Regions from separate parts of the Amycolatopsis keratiniphila genome, predicted to be linked through region 1. Evidence: riboswitches for the same ligand, from Rfam matches in the RefSeq annotation. Region 1 holds a riboswitch; each other region holds the start of a gene.

Region 1 (5,547 bases):
CACCACCGGGCTGATCGACGACGCCGGCGGATTGACGCTGACCGGCCGAGGACGCGAAGTGCTCGACGCGCTCGGGGTGGAGATCGACGACGGCCGCCGTCCGATGCTGCGTGACTGTCTGGATTGGACAGTGCGCCGTGATCATCTGGCGGGCCGGGTCGCCGCGGCGTTACTGTCTCACGGAGTGAGCGCCGGCTGGTTGTCCCGTGAGGGCAACCGCGCGGTGAAAGTCCTGCCCGCGGCGGAAGAACCGTTCGCCGAACTCGGTGTCGACCTGGTGGCCCTGCGCAGTCCCTAATGGACAGTCTGTAACACAGGTTATCCGGACGCTTTTCGGCCGGTACACGAACGTGTGACGATCACCGCCTCACTATTCTGGAGCCCTCACGGCGACCGGAACGGGAGGCGACATGGAGCAGCTCCCGCTCATCCTCGGTACCGGTGGCGCGGTGCTTCTCGTCGCCGTGATCGCCGTCCGGGTGTCGATCCGGGTCGGCCTTCCTTCGCTGCTGCTGTACCTGGGGATGGGGGTCCTGCTCGGCGAAGCCGGGTTCGGCATCCAGTACGACAACCCCGAGCTCACCCAGTCGCTCGGCCTCGCCGCGCTGGTGATGATCCTGTCCGAAGGTGGCCTCACCACCCGGTGGACGGCCGTGAAACCCTCGCTGGGCATCGGAATCGCACTGTCCACAGTGGCCGTCGCGGTGAGCATCGCGGTCACCGGCGCGGCGTTGCACTGGCTGCTGGGCCTGGACTGGCGGATGGCGTTGCTGTGGGGCGCGGTACTCGCCTCCACCGACGCCGCCGCGGTCTTCTCCGTGCTGAGATCGGCGGGGATCGGGAAGCGGCTCGTGGGCGCGCTGGAGATCGAGTCCGGCATCAACGACGCCCCGGCCTACATCGCGGTCGTCGTCCTCGCCGAGGGGGCGACCATCGACTGGTCGCTGCCGCTGCTGGTGGTCTACGAACTCGCCGCCGGCCTGGTGATCGGCCTGGCCTTCGGCTGGGGCGGCGCGTTCGCGCTGCGCCGGGCGGCGCTTCCCGCCACCGGCCTGTACCCGCTGGCCACGGTCGCGGTGTGCGTCGTGGCGTACTCGAGCGGGCAGCTCGCCCACGCGTCGGGACTGCTCGCCACCTACGTCGCCGCCTTGGTGCTGGGGAACTCGAAGCTGCCGCACCGATCGGACACGCTCTCCTTCGCCGAAGGGCTCGGCTGGCTCGCGCAGATCGGCCTGTTCGTGCTGCTCGGCCTGTTCGCCTCGCCGAGCAGGATCTTCGAAAGCCTGGTCCAGGGCCTGGTCGCGGGCGCGGTCGTGTTGCTGCTGGCCCGCCCGCTGTCGGTGTTCCTGTCGGCGCTGCCGTTCAAGATCCCCTGGCGGGAACAGGTGTTCCTGTCCTGGGCCGGGCTGCGCGGAGCGGTCCCGATCGTGCTCGCGCTGATCCCGCTGTCGTCCGGGGTGCCCGGCGCGCAGGAGCTGGTCGACGCGGTGTTCGTGCTGGTCATCGTGCTGACGCTGCTCCAGGGGGCGACGCTGACCCCGCTCGCGCGAGCGCTCGGGCTGGCCCAGCACGCCGAGGCGCACGAGATCGACGTCGACTCCGCGCCGCTCGACGAGATGGGCGCGGAACTCCTGCAGGTCCGGATCAACACCGGATCGAAGATGCACGGCGTCTACCTGGCCGAGCTGCGGCTGCCGGTGGGGGCGACGATCAGCCTCCTCGTCCGCGACGGCACCGGCTTCACGCCGAACAAGAACACGCGGCTTCAGGAACGCGACCAGTTACTCGTCGTGACCACCGCCGAGGTCCGTGACGCGGCCGAACGACGCCTGCGGGCGGTCGACCGCGCCGGCCGCCTGGCCAGGTGGAAGGGCGAATCCGGCCAGTAGATCACGAACCGGCACCAGCTGTTCGTCGGTTGATCTCAGAAAATTCTTCCCTTTTGTACTCCCTTTGGATTACTTTCCCCGCAATCGACTCCATCGAATGGGTGAGTGTCACGGGGTAAGGAGTACGCAAGGTGACGAAACTTCCTGCGCGGTTCGCCGGTCTGGGGGTTACCGCGACCCTCGTCGGGGTGGTTCTCGCGGCCCCGACGGCGACAGCGGCCGGCGCCTTTCCCGCGTTCGGGCTGCCCTTCGACACGGGCCAATCCGTCTACTCGGCAGGCATTCACTCGGACAACGGGAACTCCGGCGTGAAGAACGCCATCGACTTCAGCCCCGGCGACAAGACCGTTCGCGCCCCGCTGGCGGGCACCGTCCGGATCCAGCACTGCTCCGGTGGCGACTGGGTGACCGTCGACCATGACGGCGGCTGGCGCACCGGGTACTACCACATGGAGAACATTTCGGTCACCGACGGCCAGAAGGTCGCCCCGGGCGACGCCCTCGGCCGGACCGGCAACGCGCTGCCCTGCGGTGGCAGCAGCACCGGCGCCCACGTGCACTTCACCTTGTGGACCCTGCCCACGGTCGCCGCCCAGGGCGGCGACTCGCGCGACTTCGGGGTCGGCGCGGGCAACTGGGACGGCAAGTCCTACGACGAGGTCTCGACCAAGGTCGCCGAGGCTTACGGCGAAGCGGTCGACGGCAAGACCTTCGGCGGCTGGCAGTTCACCGCGGGCGCCGATCAGTACTCGGGTACCGCGACCGAACTCTCCTCCCGCGCGACCATCGGGCTGCCCGGCCGATTCCGGGTCTGACCTGCCGTTGCCCGGCGCGGCGCGGCGCCGGGCAACGGTGTTTCCCGCTCACCGGGCACGTGAGCGGCGTCTCAAGATGCGGACGAGGGCTGGCTCGATCGGCCGCTCATCCGCTAACTTCGTCCGTAGGTCACGAGTGTCAGCGTCAAGCCCCGGCTAGCTGACCGGCAACCCTCCTTCCGCGGTGGGGTGCCCCGGGTGAGGACCTGGCTCGTCGCGCGGTGCGACGGGCAAGCGCGGGATCCTCGTCGGGTCCCCTGGCCCGGAGGATGACGATGACCCTCGCTCTCGAACGCACCAGCACCCCTGCTGAAACCGTTGCCACGCACGAAATCCCGGCGGTCGCCTGCGCCGATCTGCGGGTTCCGCTGGTCACCGGCGGCGACATCGGCTACGCCAACCTCGATCACGCGGCGAGTGCCCCGTGTCTGGACAAGGTGCGCGCCGCGGTCGACGAGTTCCTGCCCTGGTACGCCAGCGTGCACCGCGGCGCGGGGTTCGCCTCGCAGGTCTCCACCAAGCTCTACGAGCGCACACGCGGAATCCTGCGGGACTTCGTCGACGCGCGATCGACCGACACCGTCGTGTTCACCCGCAACACCACCGATTCCTTCAACCTTCTGGCGCGCAGCCTGCCGAAGCACACGTCGGTCGTGGTGTTCGACACCGAGCACCACGCCGCGCTGCTGCCGTGGAAGGGCCCGAACGTCCGCCGGATCGAGACGCCGCGCACCCGCCTCGCCGCGGTGTCTGCTGTGGACGAAGCGCTCGCGGACTGCCCGCAGGGACCGCGGCTGGTGGTGCTCACCGGCGCGTCCAACGTGACCGGGGAACTGTTGCCGGTCAAGGAGATCGCGGCCGTCGCGCGGCGGCACGGCGCCCGCATCGCGCTCGACGCGGCCCAGCTCGCGCCGCACCGGAAGATCTCGGTGCGCGAACTCGACGTTGACTACGTCGCGCTGTCGGGCCACAAGCTGTACGCGCCTTTCGGTGCCGGCGCGCTGATCGGCCGCGCGGACTGGCTGCGCGCGGCCCAGCCGTACCTCGCCGGCGGCGGCGCGACGAAGCTCGTCAGCCGTGAATCCGTGGTCTGGAATTCCGGACCTGAGCGGCACGAAGCCGGTTCGCCCAACACTGTCGGCGTCTACGCGCTCGGGGTCGCCTGCGAGACCCTGGCCGCGAACTGGGACGGCATCGTCGCCCACGAAGAGGAACTGCTCGCGCGGCTGCGTCGCGGCCTCGCCGCCATTCCCGGCTTCGCCGAATTGCGGCTGTTCGACGCTCCGGTCGACCGCGTCGGCACGCTCAGCTTCGTCGTCGACGGATTCGAACCCGGCTGGCTCGCCGCGGTCCTGTCCGCGGAGTACGGCATCGGCGTGCGGGACGGCGCGTTCTGCGCGCACGTGGCGACCAAACGGCTGATCGCCGTCGCCGGTTCGTCGGGGCAGCAGGCCGTGCGCGTGAGCCTCGGCCTCGGCAGCACCACCGAGCACGTGGACCGGATCGTCCTGGCGCTGCGCCAGATCGTCGCCCGCGGCGCGCGCTGGCAGTACGAGAAGCCGGAAGGCCGCTGGGTGCCGGAAAACGATCCGCGGGAGCTTCCCCCGTTCTGCGCCTGAGCCACTACCCTCACCCCGCATGGGGAACGAACGACCGCGTTACTGGTTCCCGCTGGCGTTACTGGGATTCGCCCAGCTGCTGGTGGTGGCCTTTTCGCTGGGCGGGATCCGGTCCGGGGGTTGGTTCGCCTACGCGCCCGCGACGGGCGATGGGCAGTTCCTGACCCAGAATCTGTACGCGGTCGGGGACGGCGGGGTCTTCGGTTCGGTGAATTCGGTGTCGTTCTCCGGTCTCGGCCGGAACGACGGCTGGCTGTTCGCCGTGTTCGCGGTCTACCTCGGCACGGTGCTCTTCTACGCCCTTCGGACGAAGACCATGCGGTGGTGGAAGGTCGCCGCGATCGCGCTCGGCGGCCTGGTCGCCATCGCACTGGCCGACCTGGTCGGCTACTGGGAGTTCGACCTCGGCGGGGACACCCGGAGCGCGATCCTGCTGACGATCGGCCTGCTCCTGCTCGCCTGGCTGGACCGCAGCGTGCTGGTGCTGGCCGTGGCCGCGGCGTTCGTGCTCTGCGCGGTCGTGCCCGCACGAGGACAGCTCGCGCTGGTGCTGTCCTCGCTGGTCGCGCTCGCCGGGGCGTTCGCGGCCCTGCTGAGCAGGCCGAAGGCGGCCGCCGAGGAGGCCTGAACACGCTCAGTGGACAATGGGGGAGTGAGTACAGAGCCCGAAACGGCGCCACCGTCGCCGCCGCTGCCCAAGAAGCGCGTCGCCGTGGTGTTCGCCGTCGCCGCGGTGCTGTGGGGGATCGACCTCCTCACCAAGCAGATCGCCGTGTCCACGCTGGAGGGCAAGCAGCCGGTCGAGTTCCTCGGCGGGCTCGTGTACTTCCAGCTGGTGCGCAACCCCGGTGCCGCCTTCTCGATGGCGACCGGGCTGACCTGGGTGCTCGCGCTGGTCGCGATCGCCGTCGTGATCGCCATCGTCTGGCTGTCCCGGCGGCTGCGCTCGGTCGGCTGGGCGATCGGCCTCGGCCTCGTGCTGGCCGGCGCGCTCGGCAACCTGACCGACCGGATCTTCCGCGCCCCCGGCCCGCTGCAGGGGCACGTGGTCGACATGATCTCCGCCTTCGCGCCGAACGGGCAGGGCTGGGCGATCTTCAACGTCGCCGACTCCGCGATCTGCGTCGGCGGCGTGCTCATCGTGATTCTTTCCTTGCTGGGCAAGGACTACGACGGAACATCCACAAAGGACAAGAAGAAGGCGGCGACCGAATGAGCGCGCGC
Region 2 (5,547 bases), 1.5 Mb from region 1:
GCGAGGATCGGATGGCTCGGCCTTGGCCGTGGTGAGCTCGCGCGCCGTCGAGTCGGCGGCCGCCGCGGTCGGAGTGCCGAAGTACGGCCCGTTCGTCTCGTGCCAAGGCCGCGCGGGATCGAGTAGGCCGCGCAGCGGTTGGAGGTCACCTGGCCTCCAGTCGCGCAACCGGACCTTCTCGCCTTCGAGTACGACGTCGTCCACCGGCCAATCGTGGCCTACCGGGGCTGGTTACGATCGTCGGGTGATTGAACTGCTCGGTCCTGCGGAGATCAGGGCGCTGGCGGCCGAGCTGGACGTACGTCCGACCAAGAAGCTCGGCCAGAACTTCGTGCACGATCCCAACACGGTGCGACGTATCGTCGACCTTTCGGGGGTCGGTGAAGGCGACGTCGTGCTGGAGGTCGGGCCGGGCCTCGGCTCGTTGACCCTCGGCCTGCTCGCGACCGGCGCCGAGGTCGTCGCGGTCGAAATCGATCCCGTGCTCGCAAGGCGCTTGCCGAACACCGCGGCCGAACGGGGCGGGGCCGAACGGCTGACGGTCGTCGGTGCGGACGCGCTGCGGATCACGGCGGACGACCTGCCCGCGCGTCCGACGGCGCTCGTGGCGAATCTCCCGTACAACGTCGCGGTTCCGGTCGTGCTTCACCTCCTTGCCGAGCTGCCGTCGCTGACCAGCGGCCTCGTGATGGTCCAGACCGAGGTCGCGGACCGGATGGCGGCCGGCCCCGGGAGCCGGACTTATGGCGTTCCGAGCGTCAAGCTCGCTTGGTACGGAAAGGCGCGCAAGGTCGCCGCCGTGCCTCGAGCGGTGTTCTGGCCTGTTCCGAATGTGGACTCCGCTCTGGTCGCTTTCGAACGGGGTGACGTGGTGTCGTCCGTGGAACGGGAGAAGTTGTTCGCGGTGGTCGACGCCGCCTTCTCTCAGCGACGGAAGACTTTGCGTGCCGCGTTGGCGTCATGGGCCGGTTCCGCCGAACGCGCGGGGGAACTGCTCGAGAAGGCGGGTATCGACCCCAAGACGCGCGGTGAGCAGCTGGACGTTCACCAGTTCGCGCGGATCGCCGCGGCTGTCGGCTGACCAACTGCCCGAGGTGTGACCGGCGCCGCGCGGACGTCCGCCGGGCCAGGTCAGCACGAGTGCGTAAGTCTTCTTCTCGATCTGTATAAGCCGACATCGTCTTAGCAGGTAGCGAGCCTGACGCAAGTCGGAGGCGCCTACTTCTGTTCCATTATATGGACACCCGATCCTGTATAATGGACGCGACCAGACGTGTGATCTGCGCCTACGCGCTTGCTTTCATCCAGTGGGATCGGTTTTACTCAGTGAGCCATCCCGAGCGACTGAGAGACCTGGCTCGCCGAAGTCGCAGCAACCACCCTCCACAGGGCAGGTGCTACAGCCAGGACCGATGGAGGCTGTGCCTAATGAACAGGGTCACCCACCCGCTCCTGCTGACCAGGCGACGTGTCGTCGATGAAGGTCGCCGCACGGTAAGTGCGTGTCGACGCTCCACCGTTACTGCCTGAGTCCTTTCGCCTTTACCTCTGAAACCCGTCCGTTCCCGGACGGTCACTCGGTGACGGTCGGCGCGCTCGAAAGATGCAGCGCCCCATTCGCATGGAGCCTCTCGTGATCACTGTCGAAAACCTGTCCAAATCCTTTCCCCTCAACGGAAATCCCGTCGTCGCGCTGCGCGATGTGAGCGTGGACATCCAGGCGGGCTCGCTGTTCGGAGTCGTCGGCCCGGCCGGTTCCGGCAAGTCGACCCTCGCTCGTTGCATCGGTCTTCAGGAGCGTCCCGACCGCGGCGTCGTCCGCCTCGACGGGCTCAACACCGGGACCCTCGACGGACGCCGTCTGCGCGAGATCCGGCGGCAGGTCGGCGTCGTGAGCACCAAACCGGAACTGCTTGCCGAGCGCACCATCGCCGGCAACATCGCGTCGCCGCTCGAACAGCTCGGTCTCGACGGGCCGCAGCGTCGCAACCGGGTCGGCAATCTGCTGGACCTGGTCGGCCTCACCCCGCGGGCGGGGCAGCGGCCGGGCGAACTGTCCGAAGGGCAGCTGCGCCGCGTGGCCATCGCCAAGGCGCTGGCCGCGGGGCCGTCTGTGCTCTTGGCCGACGACCCGACCGCAGGTGTGCAGTCCGAGGAGTCCGGCGCGGTTCTGACCGTGCTCGACCGGGCGCGTGCCGAGCTCGGAGTCACCGTGCTGCTCACTACTCCCGACGCCGGCGTCGTGCGCCGTGTCTGCGACGACGTCGCGGTTCTGGAGGCCGGGGCGATCGTCGAGCGTGGAACCGTGCTCGATCTGGTCTCCGACCCGAACAGCCGGACCGCGCAGGCGCTGCTTCCCGCGATCGAGACCGGGCGGGCGCAGGCCTCGAAGTACGACCGCGCGGTGGACGTCGTGCTCGTCGGCTTCGCCTCGGTCGGTGCGCTGCTTCCGGAGGCCGCTGGTCGCTTCGACGTCGAACTCGCCACGATCGGCGGCGGCCTGACCCGGATCGGCGACACGCCGGTGGGCCGGTTCCGTCTCGGTGTGCGCGGCGAACGCGCGGACGCCGCGCTCGCCTGGATCGCCGAACGTGGCGGCCACGTGACCCACCCGGTCCGCGGACCGCAGGGCGTCGCTGCCTGATTTCTCCACGTACGGGCCGCTCAGGACGAAAACCGTCCGGGGCGGCCCGTACGTGTGTCCGACTCGTCCTGTTCTCTTTTCTCCTGGTGACAGCGCAAGTGGAGCGGCCACGTAGGCTTGACGGGTGCTCGCCGTCGTACCGCCCCCAGTGACCGTCAGGGTTCCCGCCAAGGTCAACCTGCACCTGTCGGTCGGTGACGTACGCCCGGACGGCTACCACGAGCTGGTGACCGTGTTCCAGGCGCTTTCCTTGACCGACGAGGTGACCGTCGCGGTCACCGAGGACCCCGGCGTCGAGGTCTACGGCGAAGGCGAAGGCTCCGTACCGACGGGGGCCAACAACCTCGCTTGGAAGGCCGCTCAGGCGCTGGCGGCCCACGTCGGCAAGGCGGACGGCGAGTCCAAGGTCAGGGTGGTGCTGCGCAAAGGCATCCCGGTAGCGGGCGGGATGGCCGGGGGCAGCGCCGACGCGGCCGCGACCCTGGTGGGACTCGCGTCGCTCTGGAAGCTCGACATCTCCCGGGACGAACTGGCGGGTATCGCCGCGAAGCTCGGCAGCGATGTCCCGTTCGCGCTCTACGGCGGGACAGCGTTGGGCACCGGCCGAGGTGAGCAACTGGTGCCGGTCCTGTCGCGGCACACCTTCCATTGGGTCCTGGCCTTCGACCAACGTGGTCTTTCGACTCCGAGGGTGTTCGGCGAGCTGGACAAGTTGCGTGAAGAGGGCAGCCCGCCGCGGATCGGTTCGCACACTCCGGTGGTCGAGGCGTTGGCCTCCGGTGACCCGCGGCAGTTGGCGCTGCTTCTCGGCAACGACCTGCAGGCGGCCGCCGTCTCGTTGCGGCCGGGGCTGCGCCGCACCTTGCGGGCCGGCGTGAACGCGGGCGCGCTCGCCGGCACCGTCTCCGGATCCGGGCCGACCTGTGCCTTTCTGTGCGCGGATGCCCAGTCGGCCGTCGAGGTCGCCGCGGAGCTGTCCGGTGCGGGTGTCTGCCGCACGGTGCGCGTCGCACACGGGCCGGTGCCCGGAGCCCGGCTGGTCGGCGGTGACGACGCGCCGCGGCCGTCACCGCCGCGGGTGCACGCGTGAGGGTGTCCGAAAAGGACATCGACTAATTCGTTGTGGTGCAAGCTTTTCGGAAAGGATCGGCTGAGGCATGGCCAACTTGGTCAACCTGGAGTCGGTGAGCAAGTCCTTCGGGGTGCGCCCGCTGCTCGACGGTGTTTCGCTCGGTGTGGCGGAGGGGCAGCGTATCGGCGTCGTTGGTCTCAACGGCGGTGGGAAGACGACGCTGTTGGAAGTTCTCGCGGGGATCAGCGAACCGGATACGGGACGGGTCAGTCAGGTCCGTGGCCTGAGGATGGCCGTCGTCACCCAGCGGACCGAGCTCCCCGCCGGCAGCACCGTCGGAGATGTCGTGCTGGAGCGCTACGGCGCTGAGCACGAGTGGGCCGCTGACGCACGAGTCCGGTCCATTATGGACGGTCTCGGGATCACCGCTCTCGGCCTCGAGAAGGAAACAGCGAACCTGTCCGGTGGCGAACGCCGCCGGGTGGCGCTGGCCGCCGCTCTGACCGGTGAACTGGACCTCGTCGTCCTCGACGAGCCGACCAACCACCTGGACGTCGAAGGCGTGCGCTGGCTCGCGGATCACCTGTTGAACCGCAAGATCGCGGTCGTGGTCGTCACGCACGACCGGTGGTTCCTCGACACGGTCGCGAGCCTGACCTGGGAGGTCACCAACGGTCGCGTCGAGCAGTACGAAGGCGGGTACGCGGACTGGATCTTCGCGCGAGCGGAGCGGGCGAGGCTGGCGGCGACGGCCGAGGAAAAGCGGCAGAACCTGGCGCGTAAAGAGCTCGCCTGGCTGCGTCGGGGCCCGCAGGCCAGGACCTCGAAGCCCCGCTACCGCGTCGAGGCGGCGGAGGCGCTGATTTCCGACGTGCCGGAACCGCGTGATTCGGTCGAGCTGCAGGCGTTCGCCCGCCGGCGGCTGGGGAAGACCGTGCTGGAGATCGAGGACGCCACGTTGACCGTCGGCGACCGCACCCTCCTCGATCACGTCACCTGGCGGATCGGGCCCGGCGACCGGGTCGGTCTGGTCGGCGTCAACGGGTCGGGCAAAACGACGCTTCTCAAACTGCTCGGTGGCGACAAGGAGCCCGAAACGGGCCGGCGCATCCAGGGCAAGACGGTCAGCCTCGCGCATTTGCGGCAGGAACTCGACGACCTGCCGGGAGATCTGCGCGTGCTGCAGGCGATCGAAGAGGTGTCCGGCCGGGTCGTGTTCGGCAAGCAGGAGCTCACCGCTTCACAGCTCGCCGAAAAGCTGGGGTTCCCCGCGGCGAGGCAGTGGACGCCGGTCGAAGACCTTTCCGGTGGTGAACGGCGCCGCCTGCAGCTGTGCCGGCTTCTGATGGCCGAGCCCAACGTGCTGTTGCTCGACGAGCCGACGAACGATCTCGACATCGACACCTTGCAGCAGCTCGAAGACCTGCTGGATTCCTGGCCGGGCAGCCTCGTCGTCGTCTCGCACGACCGGTACCTGGTGGAACGCGTCTGCGACACGATCGTCGCCTTGTTCGGCGACGGGCAGGTGACCCACTTGCCGGGCGGGATCGAGGAGTATCTGGACCGGCGCGCGAAGAGCCTGGAGAAGGCCGGCAGTGACCGGAAGGCAGGCAACGCGCAGGTCTCCGCGCCCAAGAAGAGCGCCGCGGAGCAGCGTGCCGCGCAAAAGGAGCTGTCCCGTCTCGAACGCAAGCTCGACCAGCTGCACGCGAAGGAGGAGAAGCTCCATGCGGCGCTGCTGGCCGCGGCGACCGATCCGACGAAGCTCATCGAGCTGAACACCGAATTGAAGGCCGTCGAAACGGAGAAAGAGGAGGTCGAAGCCCAGTGG
Region 3 (5,547 bases), 4.2 Mb from region 1:
ATCGTCGACTGGCGGTCCGGGCACGGCGGGTTCACCACCGTCGAGCAACTCCGTGACGTAGAAGGGATCGGCGAAAGCAAGTACCGAAAGCTCCGGGAACTGGTGTCCGTCGGATGAACCCGTCCGCCGATCCGTCCGAAGTGGACACCGCGTCGTGGCGGGGTCAAGACCTGCGGCTGTTACCGGCCGCGGCGACGGCCTGGCTCGGCACACTTTCCGGGCTTCTCGCCGGCTGGTGGATCACGATGCTCTGCGGTGCGGCCGCCGTGGTGCTCGCGATCATCGCCGGTGTCCGTGCCCGCCGGACGGCGTCCCGGTGGGTGGCGGGCCTGGGTGCCCTGGCGGTCCTCGGCGTGCTCACCGCCGGCCCGGTGGCGCTGCGGATCCGGGCCGCCGAGCACGACGACCTCCGTGCCGCCGCCGCACGGGGGAGCGACGCCACCACGACGGTGGTGGTCACCGAGCGGCCACGTCCGGTCCGCGGAGCCGGATACGCCGATCGCCGGGCGGGCACCCGCCTGATGGTCATCGCCGCGACGGTGGGCACCGCGGTGGCGGGTGAGCGGGTGGTGGATTCGGCCGGCCGGATTCTCCTGCTCGCTCCCGCCGAGGGATGGACGGACCTGCTGCCCGGGCAGCAGGTCACCGCCTCCGGGCGGCTCGCACCGGCGAAGGGGGCCGAGCTGACGGTCGCGGTCCTCTCGGTGCGAGGCCCGCCGTCGGCCGTCGCGCCGGCGCCCTGGTGGCAGCGAGCCGCGGAATCGCTGCGCACCGGGCTCCGGGAGCTGTGCGCCGTCCTCCCGGAGGAGGAAGCCGGTCTCGTGCCCGGACTGGTCGTGGGGGACACGAGCACCCTCTCCCCGAGGGTGGAACACGAGTTCACCGACTCCGGCATGTCCCACCTGATGGCCGTGAGCGGTGGGAACGTGGCGATCGTCTGCGGCTCGATCCTGCTCCTGCTGCGAGTGCTCCGGGTCGGGCCGCGGACTTCCGCCGCCGCGGCCGCCGTGGGGCTCGCCGGGTTCGTGGTCCTCGCCGGGCCCGCGCCCAGCGTGCTCCGCGCCGGGGTGATGGGGGCGGTCGGGCTGCTGGCGCTGGCACTGGGGCGCCGGGGTTCGGCGCTGCCCGCGCTGGCGTTCGCGGTGGCAGGGCTGGTGGTCGCCGATCCCGCGATGGCCGCAGACTTCGGGTTCGCGCTTTCGGTGCTCGCCACGGCCGGGCTCGTACTGCTGGCGCCGAGGTGGGCGGACTGGCTGGTCGGACGCGGCGTTCCGGCCGGCTATGCCGAGGGACTGGCCATCCCGCTGGCCGCGTTCGTGATGACGGCGCCGGTCATCGCGGGTATGGCGGGATCGGTCAGTCTCGTCTCGGTGCTGACCAACGTGCTCGCCGCGCCGGTGGTCGCACCGGCCACCGTGTTCGGCGTGCTCGCCACCGCCGTCGGGCCATGGTGGCCGTCGGCGGGCAGACTGCTCGTCCGCCTGACCGAACCCGAGGCGAGCTGGCTCATCACCGTGGCCCGTCACGGTGCCCGGGCGCCGGGCGCGGTCGTGGACTGGCCGGATGGCTGGTGGGGTGGGCTTTTGGCGGCCGGGCTGCTCTCCGTTCTGCTCGTGGTCGTCCGGTTGCGGCACGGCAGGATCCTGCTGGCGGTCGCGTTGGCCACCGGGCTGGTCGTCTTCGTGCCGGTGCGGGTGCTGGCGCCGGCGTGGCCGCCGTCGGCGTGGAATGCCGTCGCCTGCGACGTCGGGCAGGGAGATGCCGTCGCCCTCGCCACGGGCGAGCCGGGGAGGGCGGTCCTGGTCGACACCGGGCCGGAACCGGGACCGGTGGACGAATGCCTGAGCAGGCTCGGCGTGGACCGCGTGCCGCTGATCGTGCTGAGTCATCTGCACGCCGACCACATCGGCGGTCTCGGATCAGTCTTCGAGGGCCGGTCGGTCGGAGCGGTCGCCGTCGGGCCTGGCCGGGCTCCGGCCTGGGCGTGGCAGCAGGTCGCGGACGAGACGGCGCGCCGCGGGATTCCCTTGCTGGAGCTGGAGATCGGCCAACGCCTGGAGTGGCAGGCGTTGTCACTCGACGTACTGGGTCCGCGCTATGTCACCCGGCGCTCTGTTCGTGAACAGGACGGTACGGTGATCAACAACGGTTCGGTCGTCCTGCGCGCCGGGACCCCGGCGGGCCGGTTACTGCTGACCGGCGACATCGAGCTCGCCGCACAGGCCGACCTGATGGCCGAGGGAGCAGACCTGCGTGCCGAAATCCTGAAGGTCCCGCACCACGGAAGCCGTTACACGGCACCGGATTTCCTCAACGCCGTCGCGCCACGGGCCGCTTTGGTGAGTGTCGGTGCCGGAAACACCTACGGTCATCCGAACAAGTCCACTTTGGACAACCTGGTGGCGGTCGGCGCGTCGGTCGCCCGGACGGACACGGACGGCGACACCGCGGTGATCGCCGACGGGCGAGGCCTCGCCCTGGTACGACGGGGTGAGCCCCGCGGCCCGCCTCGTTCCTGAGGCGGGCCGGCGGGAACTCAGATACCCAGAGCTTCGCGGACCGCGTCGGCCGAGGCGCTGACGGTGGCCTTCGGGCCGATCTTGTCCTCGACGGCGTCGAGGGTCTTGAGGCCGTCACCGGTGATCAGCAGGACGATCTCCTCGTCCGGGTTGAGCTTGCCGGTCTCGATGAGCTTCTTGGCCGTCGCGACGGTGACGCCGCCCGCGGTCTCGGTGAAGATGCCTTCGGTGCGGGCGAGCAGCCGGATGCCCTCGACGACCTCTTCGTCGGTGACGTCTTCGATCGCACCGCCGGTGCGGTTGACCACGTCGAGCACGTAGGGGCCGTCGGCCGGGTTCCCGATCGCCAGCGACCGGGCGATCGTGTCCGGCTTGACCGGCTGGACGACGTCGTGGCCGGCGCGGAAGGCCGCCGAGACGGGGGAGCAGCCCGTGGCCTGCGCGCCGAACACCTTGTACGGCGTCTCGTCGACGAGGCCGAGCTGGCCGAACTCACGGAAACCCTTGTCCACCTTGGTGAGCTGGGAACCGGAGGCGATCGGCACCACGATCTGGGAGGGGAGCCGCCAGCCGAGCTGTTCGGCGACCTCGAAGGCCAGCGTCTTGGAGCCTTCCGAGTAGTAGGGCCGGACGTTCACGTTCACGAACGCCCAGCTCTCCTGTTCGGCGGCGAGCTGGGTGGCGAGCCGGTTCACGTCGTCGTAGTTGCCGTCGACCGCGATCAGGTCTCCGTCGTACACGGCGGTGGTGAGGATCTTGGCGCGCTCAAGGGTCTTCGGGATCAGGACGACCGACCGCCAGCCCGCACGGGCCGCCGCGGCGGCGACGGCGTTGGCCAGGTTGCCGGTCGACGGACAGGCCAGCACGTCGAACCCGAATTCGCGGGCGGCGGCCAGCGCGACGGCGACCACGCGGTCCTTGAACGAGTGCGTGGGGTTCCCGGTGTCGTCCTTGACCCAGACCTTCTTGACGCCCAAGGCTTTCGCGAGCCTGTCGGCCTGGATGAGCCGCGTGGCGCCGGGTTCGGTGTTGGGGATTTCTTCGACGTTCGACGGAACGGGAAGGAGCTTCTTGTAGCGCCAGATGTTCTTCGGCCCGGCTTCGATGTCCTCGCGGCGCACGCGGCCGAAGTCGTAGGCGACCTCGAGCGGCGAGAAGTCCTCGGCGGAAACGAATTCGGGGGCGAGCGGCTGCCGGTGGCCCTCTTCCTTCGACACCAGTTCGACGGCCGGTCCGAGATCCGGGGTCTTGGTGGTGGAGGTCGTGCCGAGGGTTGCGGTCATCGCGAGGTTCCTTTCCTCATCTGCCCCGCCGTGGCGGGCCGGAATTGGCACCGTGTTCGTCAGCTACCCCGCGATCGCGGGATGACAGGCTGACGCCGGTTGCCGGGGCTTCATCGGGCCGTTCCCTCTGCCCCTCTGGATGAGCGGTATTCGATTGTCGGCACGCGTGTCATCGCGTCGCCTCGCCAACACCGTACGACATGAGGCTCCGGTGGGGCCACCGTGCCCGGAACACATCACCGGACAAAGCACACGAGAGGAGGAGTGGCAGGATCGTCACCGTGACGACGCAAGCTTCCGCCCCATCGCCGCTGGTCCTGGTTCTCGGTGAGGAAGAGCTGCTGATCGAGCGAGCGGTCCGCAGTGCTTCGGACGCGGCCAAAGCGGCCGATCCGACGGCGGATCTCACCCGGATCCGGGTGTCGGACCTCACAGTCCCGGCGCTCGCGGAAATGGTCAGCCCCTCGCTGTTCGCCGAGGGCAGGGTGATCGTCCTCGAATCCGCGCACGACATCTCGCAGGAGCTCGCCGACGGGGTGATGGCCTACGTCAAGGCGCCCGCCGACGGCATCGTGCTCGTCGTCGTGCACAGCGGAGGCGGCCGGAGCAAGGCCGCGAAAGGGCTTCCAGCCGCCTTGAAGAAGGCGGGCGCGGAGGTCGTCGAGTGCCCGAAGCTGACCAAGGCCGCCGAGCGGGAATCCTTTGTCCGCAACGAAGTTCGGCGGGTCGGCGGGAAGATCGACGGTGCGGCCGTGCTCGCGCTGATCGACGCCGTCGGTTCCGATCTGCGTGAGCTGTCGTCGGCGGCGACGCAGCTCGTCGCGGACGCCGGCGGGGCGGTTGACGAGCAGGCCGTCCGGCGTTACCACCGTGGCCGCGCGGACGTGAACGGTTTCGCCGTCGCCGAGAAGGCCGTCGCCGGTGACAAGGCGGCGGCGCTGGAGTCGCTGCGCTGGGCGATGCAGCTGGGCGTACCGCACGTCCTGGTCGCGGACGCGCTCGCCGACGCCGTCCGGACGATCGCGCGGGTGTCCGGCGCCGGTCGCGGTAACCCGAACCAGATGGCCGGCGAGCTGGGGATGCCGCCCTGGAAGGTGCGCAAGGCGCAGGGACAGGCCCGCGGCTGGGGGCAGGACGGGCTGGCCACCGCGATGCGAGTGGTCGCCCGGCTCAACGCCGAGGTCAAGGGAGTCGCGGCCAACCCGGAGTACGCCCTGGAGCGTGCCGTCCTGGAGGTCGTCGACGCTCACGGCACAAGCCGCTGAGAACGGCGAAAGGCCCCGGCGACCGAGTCGCCGGGGCCCTTCGAAAGCCGATCAGAGAGAGTTCGCGCGCTTCGCGAGCGCGGACTTCTTGTTGGCGGCCTGGTTGGCGTGGATGACGCCCTTGGTCACGGCCTTGTCCAGCTTCTTGGCCGCGTCCTTCTGCAGCTCCAGGGCCTTGGCCTTGTCGCCGGCGTCGGCGGCCTCGCGGAACTTGCGGATCGCGGTCTTCACCGAGGACCGGATCGCCTGGTTGCGCTGACGCGCCTTCTCGTTGGTGGTGATGCGCTTGATCTGCGACTTGATGTTGGCCACGGGGCGCTCCTCTTGAATCTCTCGGTGGTTTCACCGCCGCGCTGTGACCGGCCCTGCGTGCTCGTGGAGCGGCGCGGGTTTCCTCCATGACGGAATGCCACACGACGGTGAAAGGCAAGCTTAACAGCCGTCCCGGCGCGGCTCGCGGCAGCCTCGGGAGGGGTGCTT

What was found. A riboswitch is a leader RNA that binds a small molecule or an ion and turns the genes downstream of it on or off. The one in region 1 is predicted to bind S-adenosylmethionine.
Region 2: another riboswitch for S-adenosylmethionine. It lies ahead of AORI_RS76210 (methionine ABC transporter ATP-binding protein); the one in region 1 lies ahead of AORI_RS68970 (aminotransferase class V-fold PLP-dependent enzyme).
Region 3: another riboswitch for S-adenosylmethionine. It lies ahead of thrC (threonine synthase); the one in region 1 lies ahead of AORI_RS68970 (aminotransferase class V-fold PLP-dependent enzyme).

Annotation. Positions count from the first base shown of each region.
Region 1 is NC_021252.1:6,338,733-6,344,279, reverse strand. It holds gene AORI_RS68985 (ArsR/SmtB family transcription factor) at 1-298, shown strand, start outside; gene AORI_RS68980 (potassium/proton antiporter) at 411-1,889, shown strand; gene AORI_RS68975 (M23 family metallopeptidase) at 2,021-2,704, shown strand; SAM riboswitch class IV at 2,833-2,947, shown strand; gene AORI_RS68970 (aminotransferase class V-fold PLP-dependent enzyme) at 2,980-4,323, shown strand; gene AORI_RS83055 (hypothetical protein) at 4,343-4,951, shown strand; gene lspA (signal peptidase II) at 4,976-5,539, shown strand; gene AORI_RS68955 (RluA family pseudouridine synthase) at 5,536-5,547, shown strand, end outside.
Region 2 is NC_021252.1:7,846,882-7,852,428, reverse strand. It holds gene AORI_RS76220 (GNAT family N-acetyltransferase) at 1-204, opposite strand, end outside; gene rsmA (16S rRNA (adenine(1518)-N(6)/adenine(1519)-N(6))-dimethyltransferase RsmA) at 245-1,081, shown strand; SAM riboswitch class I at 1,329-1,419, shown strand; gene AORI_RS76210 (methionine ABC transporter ATP-binding protein) at 1,634-2,644, shown strand; gene AORI_RS76205 (4-(cytidine 5'-diphospho)-2-C-methyl-D-erythritol kinase) at 2,769-3,734, shown strand; gene AORI_RS76200 (ABC-F family ATP-binding cassette domain-containing protein) at 3,802-5,547, shown strand, end outside.
Region 3 is NC_021252.1:2,172,486-2,178,032, forward strand. It holds gene AORI_RS51085 (ComEA family DNA-binding protein) at 1-117, shown strand, start outside; gene AORI_RS51090 (ComEC/Rec2 family competence protein) at 114-2,519, shown strand; gene thrC (threonine synthase) at 2,537-3,802, opposite strand; SAM riboswitch class I at 3,816-3,948, opposite strand; gene holA (DNA polymerase III subunit delta) at 4,084-5,067, shown strand; gene rpsT (30S ribosomal protein S20) at 5,119-5,379, opposite strand.